DNA from 2 places in the Niveibacterium microcysteis genome. Region 2 is predicted to be linked to the other one. Evidence: predicted binding sites of a transcription regulator. Region 2 holds the regulator's gene; the other holds the start of a gene.

Evidence for each region. Region 2 encodes HrcA, which represses chaperone genes, less so after heat shock. Its sites were predicted from a motif close to TNTTAGCACTCNNNGNCNNNGAGTGCTAANA; they were not measured.
Region 1: a site for HrcA is predicted at 3,002-3,032, ahead of JY500_RS17685 (co-chaperone GroES). Genes of this name have one in related genera too.

The regions. Positions count from the first base shown of each region.
Region 1 covers NZ_CP071060.1:3,895,198-3,901,149, reverse strand. Annotated here, with positions in the region: gene JY500_RS17700 (sensor histidine kinase) at 1-1,837, opposite strand, end outside; gene JY500_RS17695 (HAMP domain-containing histidine kinase) at 2,202-2,414, shown strand; gene JY500_RS17690 (hypothetical protein) at 2,518-2,904, shown strand; gene JY500_RS17685 (co-chaperone GroES) at 3,127-3,417, shown strand; gene groL (chaperonin GroEL) at 3,466-5,109, shown strand; gene JY500_RS17675 (hypothetical protein) at 5,193-5,738, opposite strand.
Region 2 covers NZ_CP071060.1:2,824,010-2,829,961, forward strand. Annotated here, with positions in the region: gene dapB (4-hydroxy-tetrahydrodipicolinate reductase) at 1-217, opposite strand, end outside; gene JY500_RS12800 (outer membrane protein assembly factor BamE) at 269-655, opposite strand; gene fur (ferric iron uptake transcriptional regulator) at 749-1,210, shown strand; gene recN (DNA repair protein RecN) at 1,266-2,933, opposite strand; gene JY500_RS12815 (NAD kinase) at 2,944-3,828, opposite strand; gene hrcA (heat-inducible transcriptional repressor HrcA) at 3,939-4,988, shown strand; gene hemH (ferrochelatase) at 4,997-5,952, shown strand, end outside.

The DNA of each region.
Region 1 (5,952 bases), 1.1 Mb from region 2:
CGCGGGCGTCGTACTGCGGCGCGCCGGACAGTACCAGGTAGCGCAGCTGCAAATCGTCCGCGGTGAGCCGCAGTACTTCCTCGGAGAACACCTCGCGGCGCTGCATGGCCGCTTCGATCGCGTGGGCGTGCGTGGCTTCGTCGGCATGCAGGGGGAGCGCGGACACCACGCGGCCGAGCCAGCGCGTCGTATCGATGCCGGACGCTGCGAGATCCTTGCCAACGATTTCGCTGAAACGCAGTTCTGCATCCATCTGCCAGTAGCAGTCGGACGACAACTCGGTCAGCTCGCGGAAGCGTGCTTCCTTGTCCCGCAGCGCACGGATCAGCGGTTGAACGATGCGGCGGAGCGCCCAGCCCGCGACGAGGACAATGCCCAGCACGACGGGCAGGATCCGGTGCCACTGGTGGCGCACCGGTTCATAGAACTCGTCGGCATCCATCGTGATCAGCATCGCGAGGCCGTTGCCGGCGATGCCCATACCCATGCCCACCGGCCCGATCGGGCCATACACCAGCGTGACCGGCCGACCTTGCTCGTCCTGGCTGAAAAGCGGATCCCATGTGGGGCTGGTGTGGCCTGCCAGCGCATCCTCTACCGATGCCGTCATCTTCGCGCCGGGTGGCGGCGTGCGCAGGGATTCGCCGCTGCCCGAGAGGAAGCAGCGGATGCGCTGCGCGTTCTCGCCGCACAGGGCCATCACGCCGGTGCGGCCGAGATCGTAGGTGTCGCTGACGAGTTGTTCCCAGGCGGGCACCGACTGCTCGATCAGCAACTCGCCGACGACGCCTTCTCCAAGCAACTCAAGCTGCAGGCGCATCAGGGCGAACGGCACGCCCTGTTCCCACTTCACTTCAAGCTGAACCTTGCCGCGCGTGTCGCTCCAGATGGCATCCGCCGATGACAGCGTGCCCCGTTCGGCGAGTACTTCGCCGCGCTTACCGCGCGCGCTGAACGCCCGCACCACCCGGAATGGCAACTGCTCCTGAATGCGCTGGAACAGCTGACGCCGGATCTTCTCGTCCGTACTGCGTTGTGCCTGTAAGGCGAGGTGGCCGATCTCCTGATCCTTCAGCAGCGCGTTGGCGTCGTAGAACTGCCTTTCGGTGGCGAAGAAGAAGACCTGCTCGCGGTTCCGCGCCGTCATGCGTTGCTGCTGGTAGAGCGAGCGCTCGATCTGGGTCTCCAGCGCCACGAGCGTGACCAGTGTGGTCACGAACGCCACCGCGATGAGAAAACCAACGCCGATGCGCGCCACGCGAACGTCCTCGCTGCGCGCGGCGGGGCGATGCGCACGGCAGTGGGCGAACAGCCGCAAGCCGAGCAGCAGCAACCCAATTGATACGGCCGGCGGCGGCGAAGCAAGGGCCACCAGGCCGTAGATCAGGGGCAGCGACAGCGATGTCCAGATCAGCGCGGCGAGCGCCGTCGCGCAGATCGCCCAAGCCAACGCCTCGGCCATGCCGCGTGTGATGCGGTCGGCGCGCAGGCTCAGCCCGATATAGCCGGCCGCCCAGATCAGGATCAGGGCGCCGAAGGCCGCCGGCGTATCGGCCGGCCACAGCGCGGCAACGCCGCCCGCTTCGGGCGCGCGAACCGCGCCCAACAGCGGCAGGCCGACCAGCACGGCGATCAGCCCGATCAGGGCGAGCACCGGTTGCCGCCGCTCGCCGCCGCCTCGCAGCGTAAGGGTGATAAGCAGCGCAATGCCGCCCGCAACGGGATGCAGCCACTGTTCGCTGGCAGGTGGTCGAGCTACGGCGCCGCTGGTGCTCAAGAGCGCCGCCGCGCCGTAAGCGACCAGCAGCAGCGCGGTCGGCACACGGGATTTCTTCATTGTCCGTTCTAGTTCTGTCGTCGCTGCGGGGCGAAGCCTCGTGTGGGCGGGGGGCGGCGAAGTGCCGCCCCCGGCGGTTCCGACGTTCGATGCCTATGTGACGGCCGGCGGGGCGCCGACTTGAGCGCTACACACGAATTTCACAATTTCTCGGCCTTGCTGCGTTTGCCCGAACGCGCGCACCAAACGAGCGGGGCTTTTCAGGCCGATGCTTGCGTTGCAACGCTCGCCGAGCACCTTGGGCATCCATTGCTTAAGAACCGATCGCTGCACGGCTTGGCGGGGCGCGCGGAGGTTGCCTGCGTCTGCGACGCCGGCGATCGATCGATATGGCTCCGATCGTCGGTTCCGGCAGTGCGTTGGTATGCCAAGTCGCCATTTGCCCCAGACCTTTGACGCGTTTGTCACCACCAAGCTCTGGCGAGGCAGCAGCCACGTCGGCCTGCACATTGTGCACAACGTCGTGAGCTCGGTGTTGGGGGGCGACATCGTCGCCAAATCGGTCGAGGGGGGCGGTCCCACCTTCCGCGTCGGCTTGCCCCTCACCGCCACCAGCCTGCTCGCGCCGCCGTCTTAAGGACTCTGCTGCGCTGGCCGGACAGGCTATTGGCCGCCAAGGTAAAGCGGCGTGCGCGGAGCGCTGCGAAGATCGCGTCATTCTGTTTGGTTCAGGAGCCTGCATGAGCACCAACTCAACGCTGACCGCCAGCGCAATCCATCAAACCGTTCTCAATGAATTTCGCAGCCGCGGCCGGATGCTGCGTGATCGCTATTCAGGCGCGCCCTTGACGTCAGAGGACGTAACCCGCGCCATCGCAGAGGTCGAGCATCAAATCCACGAAGCGGGTGTTAACTGCCGACGCCGCCTTGCTCGCCGGCTACGTGCGCTCGAGGGGCGGTCGCTTGCTGTCGGCGAGCAGGTCGAGCTGGTTGAGGCGCTCAAGTTCGCGGCCGCACGTGCCCGCAGTAACGCTAACTACGAGTTGTCCATGGCGGCCGGGCTAAGCCGCCCGAACACGGTGCGGACGGCGGCGCGCAGCAGGCTGTCGCCAGCAAGGGCGGCATAGCCGCGTCATCTGGCAGCGTTTGGCGTGCGTCTCGGCGCGCGCGTTGCCGCCGGTTTTTTGAAGGTCGCGACTTGAAAAGGGGGGAGGTCGCACCTATTATTAGCACTCGTCAGGGGTGAGTGCTAACAGCATGGCGCGCAAACGCACCCCGCCGCTACCGTTTTTTCGGGGCCGGTTCGCCGGCCCGATTCATTGAACGTACTACGTACGAGGAGTGACCTGATGAAGATCCGTCCTTTGCACGACCGTGTGATCGTCAAGCGCATCGAAGCCGAGCGCACCACCGCATCCGGCATCGTGATCCCTGATTCCGCAGGCGAGAAGCCGGACCAGGGCGAAGTCGTCGCAGTTGGCCCGGGCAAGTTCCTGGACAACGGTGAAGTGCGCAAGGTTGATCTGAAGGTTGGCGACCGCGTGCTGTTCGGCAAGTACGCCGGCCAGACCGTCAAGGTCGATGGCCAGGAAGTCCTGGTCATGCGTGAAGAAGACATCCTGGGCGTGGTCGAGGCCTGAGCCTCCCGTTCCCCGGTCTGAAATTCCAGAGTATTCAGGAGCTACACAATGCCCGCTAAGCAAGTTCTGTTCGGCGACGACGCACGCGTCAAGATCGTCAATGGCGTCAACATCCTGGCCAACGCGGTCAAGGTCACCCTCGGCCCGAAGGGTCGCAACGTGGTGCTGGAGCGCTCGTTCGGCGCCCCGACCGTGACCAAGGACGGCGTCTCCGTCGCCAAGGAAATCGAGCTGAAGGACAAGTTCGAGAACATGGGCGCACAGATGGTCAAGGAAGTTGCTTCCAAGACCTCGGACAACGCCGGTGACGGCACCACCACCGCGACCGTGCTGGCCCAGGCCATCGTTCGCGAAGGCATGAAGCTGGTCGTGTCGGGCCACAACCCGATGGACCTGAAGCGCGGTATCGACAAGGCTGTCACCGCCCTGGTCGCCGAAGTGAAGAAGGCCGCCAAGCCGACCACCACCTCGAAGGAAATCGCCCAGGTCGGTTCGATCTCGGCCAACTCCGACAGCTCGATCGGCGACATCATCGCCAGCGCGATGGACAAGGTCGGCAAGGCCGGCGTGATCACCGTCGAAGACGGCAAGTCGCTCGACAACGAGCTGGATGTCGTTGAAGGCATGCAGTTCGACCGCGGCTACCTGTCGCCGTACTTCATCAACAACCAGGAGCGTCAGATCGCCGCTCTGGACAACCCCTTCGTGCTGCTGTTCGACAAGAAGATCTCGAACATCCGCGACCTGCTGCCGGTGCTGGAGCAAGTGGCGAAGGCCGGCCGTCCGCTGCTGATCATCGCTGAAGACGTCGAAGGCGAAGCCCTGGCGACCCTGGTGGTGAACAACATCCGCGGCATCCTGAAGACCGTTGCCGTCAAGGCCCCGGGCTTCGGCGACCGTCGCAAGGCCATGCTCGAAGACATCGCCATCCTGACCGGCGGCACCGTGATCGCCGAGGAAGTTGGCCTGACGCTCGAGAAGGCTACCCTGGCTGACCTGGGCCAAGCCAAGCGCATCGAAGTCGAGAAGGAAAACACCACCATCATCGACGGCAACGGCAAGGCTGAAGCGATCCAGGCTCGTGTGGCCCAGATCGACGCCCTGATCGAAACCGCGACCAGCGACTACGACAAGGAAAAGCTGCAAGAGCGCAAGGCCAAGCTGGCCGGCGGTGTTGCGGTGATCAAGGTCGGTGCTGCGACCGAAGTCGAAATGAAGGAAAAGAAGGCCCGTGTCGAAGACGCGCTGCACGCTACCCGTGCCGCCGTTGAAGAAGGCGTGGTTGCCGGTGGTGGCGTTGCCCTGCTGCGCGCCCGCGCTGCGGTTGGCGCCATCAAGGGCGACAACGCCGACCAGGACGCCGGCATCAAGATCGTGCTGCGCGCGATCGAAGAGCCGCTGCGCCAGATCGTTGCGAACGCCGGCGACGAGCCGTCGGTCGTGATCGCCAAGGTGCTGGAAGGTTCGGGCAACTACGGCTACAACGCTTCGAACGGCACCTATGGTGACCTGGTCGAGCTGGGCGTGCTGGATCCGGCCAAGGTGACCCGCACCGCGCTGCAGAACGCCGCTTCGGTCGCTTCGCTGATCCTGACCACCGACGCGATGGTTGCCGAACTGCCGGAAGACAAGCCGGCCGGCGGCATGCCTGGCGGCATGGGCGGCATGGGCGGCATGGACATGGGCATGTAATTGTCCCGGTTCATCCGAACGGCTGAATGAAGAAACCCCGCTCCGGCGGGGTTTCTTTTTTGGGGGCGCCGTTTGCGGCGGGCTCAGGCGGGCGGTGCGAGCAGGCGATCGAGTTCGGCTTGCATGGCAGCCGCCACCACTTCACCTTTGGACTTGCGCGCTGCGGCGAGGAATTGGTCGCGGATCGCAGCGTAGTCGGCGAGCGTTTCGGCCTTCTCGACCTGCAGTTGCAGCATGAAACCGCGCAGCCCCAGCGTTTCGCGGATATGCAGGTTGAAATAGGCGTACAGCGCGCGGCGCTGCTCCTGCTCGTCGGCGGGCGCCGCCTGCGCCACATCTTCACCGGCTGCGGCGGGGATTTCGGTGTCTGGCGCGTCGGGCGACGCTTCGATTGCAACAGGCGGGGCGTTGGCCTCGGCCCCGGTACCCGCGATCAGCCCGTGGCCGATCAGTTCGCGGAAGCTGTCCTCGGTGACCCCGATTGTCTGCAGTGTATCGAGCAGTTCGCCTGCACGGTGCTTGCCGTCGATCAGCACGAGCAGGGAGCGCACGCGCGGATGCAGGCGGATCTGACGCGCGGTGATCTCCTGCGCGCCGGCCTCAGTCTTGAAGAAGACGGTATCTCTCATGTTGTCTCTCTCGCTGGCGCACATCGTTGTATGCGCCTCTTTCTTTTCTTACTGTGCTTGCTTCTGCGGCCCGGCGCAATGCCGCGCCGCGACGGCGTCGAAACGGCTTAACGCGGCGTTGTTGCGGGAATACGACAAATGCAATCCGCTGGCGTATGGCCGCAATGATCGATGAAGGGTATGCGTTTTGCAAATTCCGGGGTTGCTGAACCAT
Region 2 (5,952 bases):
TCAAGCAATCAGCCACGTCGAACGCAGCGGCAACATCCGAGCTAATCGCCACCGACTGGCCAATACCGACCAATTCACCAGCGTCACGCCCAAGAAAGGGGCTATCCGGCAGATCAAGCGCCGCGGCCAGCGCACACGCCGGATCCCGCAAAGTGGCCTCGATCAGCATCCGGCCCATGCGTCCGGACGCACCGGCGATCGCGACGTTGACGGTCATGCTCAATCCTCGAAAGACGATTCGTTGCTGCGATTGGTGGGTATGGCAGGCTTACTTCTTGCGCGGCTCGATTTCGATCAGGCGATTCTGTCCGTCATCGTTGGGCGGCGCCGGCTGGATGTCGCCATCCCAGCGGGCAAGCTTTCCGTCGACGAAGTAAACCGAGAACACCTTGCGATCAACCGACGAGCTGCGACCGGAGCGGAACTCATACGGATAGTCCCAGCGATCCGCATGGAACGGATCATTCAGCAACGGGGTGCCAAGAATGAAACGCACTTGCTCAGGCGTCATGCCGGTCTTCAGACGACCGACCATTTCGCCGGTGATGGACATGCCTTGCCGGACGTCGACCCGATACGGGCGCAGCCATTCGCAACCGCTCGTCAAGGGGATCAGGCAAAACAGGGAGAGCAGTACGGCAGAGCGAAAACTCAAGCGCGGCATGGATTCGACGGAGCGAGTCGCGTTTTCAAATGGAGCGTCAGACTATATCATAAGGGTCTGAACCGACCCCCGTGCCAGGCCTCCATGACCAATTCCCAAAGTCTCAAGAGCATGGGTCTCAAAGCCACTCTGCCCCGGCTCAAGATCCTGGAACTCTTTCAGCGTACCGATCAGCGTCACCTCACCGCGGAGGACGTCTATCGCATGCTGATGGCCGAGAACATGGATATCGGGCTTGCGACGGTGTATCGCGTTCTGACGCAGTTCGAACAGGCGGGTTTGCTCGAGCGCCATCACTTTGAATCCGCGAAAGCGGTATTTGAACTGAACCACGGCCAGCATCACGACCATCTTGTCTGCATGCAATGCGGACGCGTCGAAGAGTTCTACGATGCCGACATCGAAGAGAAGCAGAACCGCATCGCCAGCGACCGCGGTTTCAAGGTGCGTGAGCATGCGCTTCACCTGTATGTCGACTGCCTCAAGGACGATTGTCCGCACAAGCGGAACATGCCGCCCGCGTTCCCGCTGAACGCCAACGAGTAAAGAAAAACGGCGCCCTCGGGCGCCGTTTTTATTCAGGCTGTGCTCGGCGACGCGATCACCCCGTCGTTGCCTCGAAGCCCAGCATCTCAGCCGCATGGGTTCGCGTCGTTTCGGTAATCCGCTCACCGCCCAGCATTCGGGCGATTTCATCGATACGGGCGGCGGCATCCAGCACTTGAACGCGGGAGTATGTCGCCCCGTCGCGCGACTCCTTGGAAATCTGCCACTGCCAATCCGCCCGCGCGGCAACCTGTGGCAGGTGGGTCACACACAGCACCTGGCAACGCCTGCCAAGCTCGCTGAGGCGCCGCCCGACCACCTCGGCGACACGCCCGCCGATACCGACATCCACTTCGTCGAAAACGAGCGTCGGCACCGCTTGCGCCTCACTGGCGATCACCTGGATCGCCAGCCCGATCCGGGAAAGCTCGCCACCCGACGCCACTTTCGCAAGCGGGCGGGGTTCCTGATGCGGATTTGCCGCAACCAGGAACTCAACCACTTCCTGACCGTGCGCACCGCCGGACGGCGCTTCAGCAAGCCGAATCTCGAACCGGCCTCCGGCCATCGCAAGATCTTGCATCGCTTCGGTGACGCTTGAGCCAAGCGACGCGGCCGCGACGCGCCGGCGCTCACTGAGCTCGGCAGCCAGCGTGTGGTATGCAGTGCGCGCATCCGACTCTGCCAACGCGAGCGCATCGAGGTCGCTCGCCCGTTCAATCAGGGCAAGGCGTTCGCCCCATTCCGCCTCAAGAGCAGGGATCCCCTCCGGCGCCACGCGATACTTGCGCGCAAACTGCGTGACCGCCGCAATGCGCCGCTCGCATTCGGCCAGCGCTTCCGGATCGAGCTCCATTCGGTCGCGATAGCGTCGAAGCTCGGCCACCGCCTCACCAAGTGCGATACCCGCGCCATCAAGCAATTCGGCGACCGGCGTGAGATGGCCGTCAAACCGGGCCAACTCCGCCATGCGGGCGGCGAGCCGTTCGACCTCGGTCGCGATCGCCAGCTCACCCTCGTCCAAGGCGTCCAGCGCAGCGCCCGCACCCTCGATCAAGCCCGCGGCGTGCGACAAGCGTTGATGGTCCGCATTGGTTTGCTGCCATTCGGCTTGGACGAATGCGAGCGTGCGCGCTTCACTCAATTGCCATTCGAGCATCTCGCGCTCGCGCGCGGTAGCCTCGCCTTCGGCTTCAGCAGTTTCGAGCGCACGAACCGCCGCTTGCCAGGCCCGCCAGGCCGCCGACACCTCCTTGGCCAAGGCCGTTGCGCCGGCATGCGTATCGAGCAGCTCTCGCTGCGCGTCGCCTCGCAGCAAGGCATGGTGCGCGTGCTGACCGTGAATATCGGCCAGCAGTTCGCCAAGCGATTTGAGCTGCGCCGCCGTGACGGGCGATCCGTTCACATAGCAACGCGAACGGCCCCCTCCATCGACTACGCGACGGACCAGAACCTCGGTATCGGCCTCAAGGTCGTTCTCGTTTAGCCAGGCAGCAACCGGGCCCACCGGTGCGCAATCGAACATGCCTGAGATTTCGGCGCGCTCACAGCCCGCCCGAACCATGGCGCTATCGGCGCGATCGCCAAGCAGCAGCGACAGCGCATCCAGCAGAATCGATTTGCCCGCCCCGGTTTCGCCTGTGAGCACACCGAAGCCGGGCGCGAATTCGAGGTCGAGTTGATCGACCAGGACAAAGTCTCGGATCGTCAGACGACGTAACACGGTAAGTCCTTCAGGGAAGTCGTGGCGCAGCGCTCCAGTGGAGCTTTTGGCGCAGGATGGAGTAGTAGCTGTAACCGGGCGGGTGCAACAGGGTCACGACGTGATCTGAACGCCAGATGCGTATCCGATCGCCGGCGCGGGCATCGAAGCGCGCCTGCCCATCGAAATGCACGCGCGCGTCATGCGGTGGCTGCACCACGATTTCGATTCGGCAATCGTCCGACACGGTAATCGGCCGGTGAGTCAGCGCATGCGGACACAAAGGAACCAGGGCGATACCCGTCACGCCCGGGTGAAGAATGGGGCCGTTGGCAGACATGGCATATGCCGTGGACCCGGTGGGTGTACACACGATGATGCCATCTGATCTCTGGTGATAGACAAACTCGCCGTCGAGATGCAGTTCGAACTCGATCATGCGACCGATCTCGCCCTTGCTGACCACCGCATCGTTCAGCGCCATGGTGTGGAACACGCGATCGCCCGCGCGCACGACTTCTGCCTCAAGCAGCATCCGGGTGTCGTGCCGCGCACGGCCAGCGAGGATCGCGCCGACGTGCTCGAACATGTCTTCGCGCGGAATATCGGTGAGAAAGCCGAGGCGCCCCTGGTTGACACCGACCAGCGGCACAGCATGGCTCGCGAGTCGCCGCGCCGCGGTCAGCAGCGTTCCGTCGCCGCCCAGCACGATGGCAAGATCTGCCTTGGCACCGATCTCGTCAAACGCCGCAACGCGGAATTCACCGCCAATGCCGGTAGCGCTCGCGGTACCCTGTTCAATCAGCACTTCACAGGCGCGCTCGCGCAGGAACAGCGCAAGGCGAAGCACCGCGTCCGACACTTCCGGACTCTGGTACTTTCCAATGAGCGCGATCGTCTTGAAACCGTTCTGCATGGCACCCATTTAACCACAAGGCGCACTGCGGCTGCCGCAAGCACGGCGCGCCTCCGGATCGATAGCGCCGACGCGTTGCGATCGTGCTTTTTTTCCCTAGAATGGCCGACATGGAATCACGCCCCGCCAATCAGCCACTCGACCAGCGTGCGCAGATCCTGTTGAAGACGCTGGTCGAGCGGTACATTGCAGACGGCCAGCCGGTCGGCTCGCGCGCATTGTCGCGCTCGTCGGGGCTTGAGCTATCGCCCGCCACGATCCGCAACGTCATGGCCGACCTCGAAGAGTTCGGCCTCGTTACGTCGCCGCATACCTCCGCCGGCCGGGTGCCAACCGCCAAGGGCTATCGCCTGTTTGTGGACAGCCTGCTCACGGTGCAACCGCTGCAGCAAGCGCAACTGCTTGAGCTGGAACACCATTTACAGCCCGACCAGCCGCAGCGAGTGATCAGCACCGCGTCACACCTGCTATCCGAACTCACCCGCTTTGCTGGCGTGGTGGTGACGGCCCGCAAGGAAGCCACGCGCATCCGGCAATTGGAGTTTGTCGGCCTGTCGGAACGCCGCATCCTGCTGATCATCGTGACGCAGAACGGGGATGTGCAGAACCGCATCCTGATGACGCAGCGGCCTTACACCGGCGATGAACTAGTGCGCGCCACCAACTTCCTCAACCAGAACTTCGCCGGCCTCGAATTCGACGAGATTCGCGAGCGTGTGCGCGCCGAGCTGGTCCAGTTGCGTGAGGACATGTCGGAGCTGATGTCCGCAGCGATCACCGCGGGGCAGGATGCAATCTCCGAGACGAACGCGTCCTCCTATGTGCTGAGCGGCGAGCGCAACCTGCTGGAAGTCGAGGACCTGTCGTCCAACATGGCGCGTCTGCGCGACCTGTTCCGGCTGTTCGAACACAAGACCGGGCTGCTGCAGCTGCTTGAGGTGTCGCGCGATGCACAGGGTGTTCAGATTTTCATTGGCGGCGAATCCGGCATTGCATCGCTCGACGATTGCACCGTCGTCACCGCCCCCTACAAGGTCGATGGGCAGGTGGTCGGCTCACTCGGCGTAATCGGCCCGACCCGGATGGCCTATGAGCGCGTGATCCCGATCGTCGACATCACCGCGCGCCTGCTCTCGAGCGCCCTCACCCCGCAGAACTGAGCCCATTGATGCCCCGCTTCAAACCCGAACCGCCCTTCCGGCATGGCACGGCCCCGAAGGTCGGCGTACTGCTGGTCAACCTCGGCACGCCGGATGCGCCGACGCCGAGCGCCCTACGTCGCTACCTGAAGGAGTTCCTGTCGGATCCGCGTGTCGTTGAAATTCCGCGTCTGGTTTGGTGGCCGATCCTCAACGGCATCATTCTGAATACGCGACCAAAGAAGTCAGCACTGAAGTATGCAAGTGTGTGGGACCGCGATGGCTCACCGCTGGCGGTGCACACGCAGCGCCAGGCAAAGCTGCTGCGTGGCTACCTTGGCCAGAATCGGCAGCAGCCGATCGAAGTGTTGCATGCGATGCGCTACGGCAACCCGTCGATGCCTGCACAGCTCGATGCCATGCGCGCCGCCGGCTGTACCCGCATCCTCGTTGTGCCGCTCTACCCGCAATACGCCGGCAGCACCACCGGGTCGGTCGCAGACGCCCTCGCGAGCTGGATGCAGGGCTGTCGCAACTTGCCTGAGCTACGGCTCGTGCGCGCCTTCGCGGACGACGACGCCTATGTCGCCGCGCTGGCTGCCAGCGTGCGAGAGCACTGGCAGCGCAGTGGCCGGGCTGAACGGTTGGTCATGAGTTTTCATGGCGTGCCGCGCTACACGCTCGATCGCGGCGACCCGTATCACTGCGAATGCCACAAGACGGCTCGGCGCCTCGCAGAAGCCCTCGCACTCAAGCCAGAGGACTACGTGCTGACCTTCCAGTCACGCTTTGGTCGCGCCGAGTGGCTGCAGCCTTACACCGAGCCAACGCTTCAAGCGCTGGCAAAAGCCGGCGTCAAGAAGGTGGATGTAATCTGCCCCGGCTTTGTTTCCGACTGCCTTGAAACACTCGAAGAGATCGCGATGGAATGCAAACACGCGTTCATCGCGGCGGGGGGCGAGCAATTTGGCTATGTGCCCTGCCT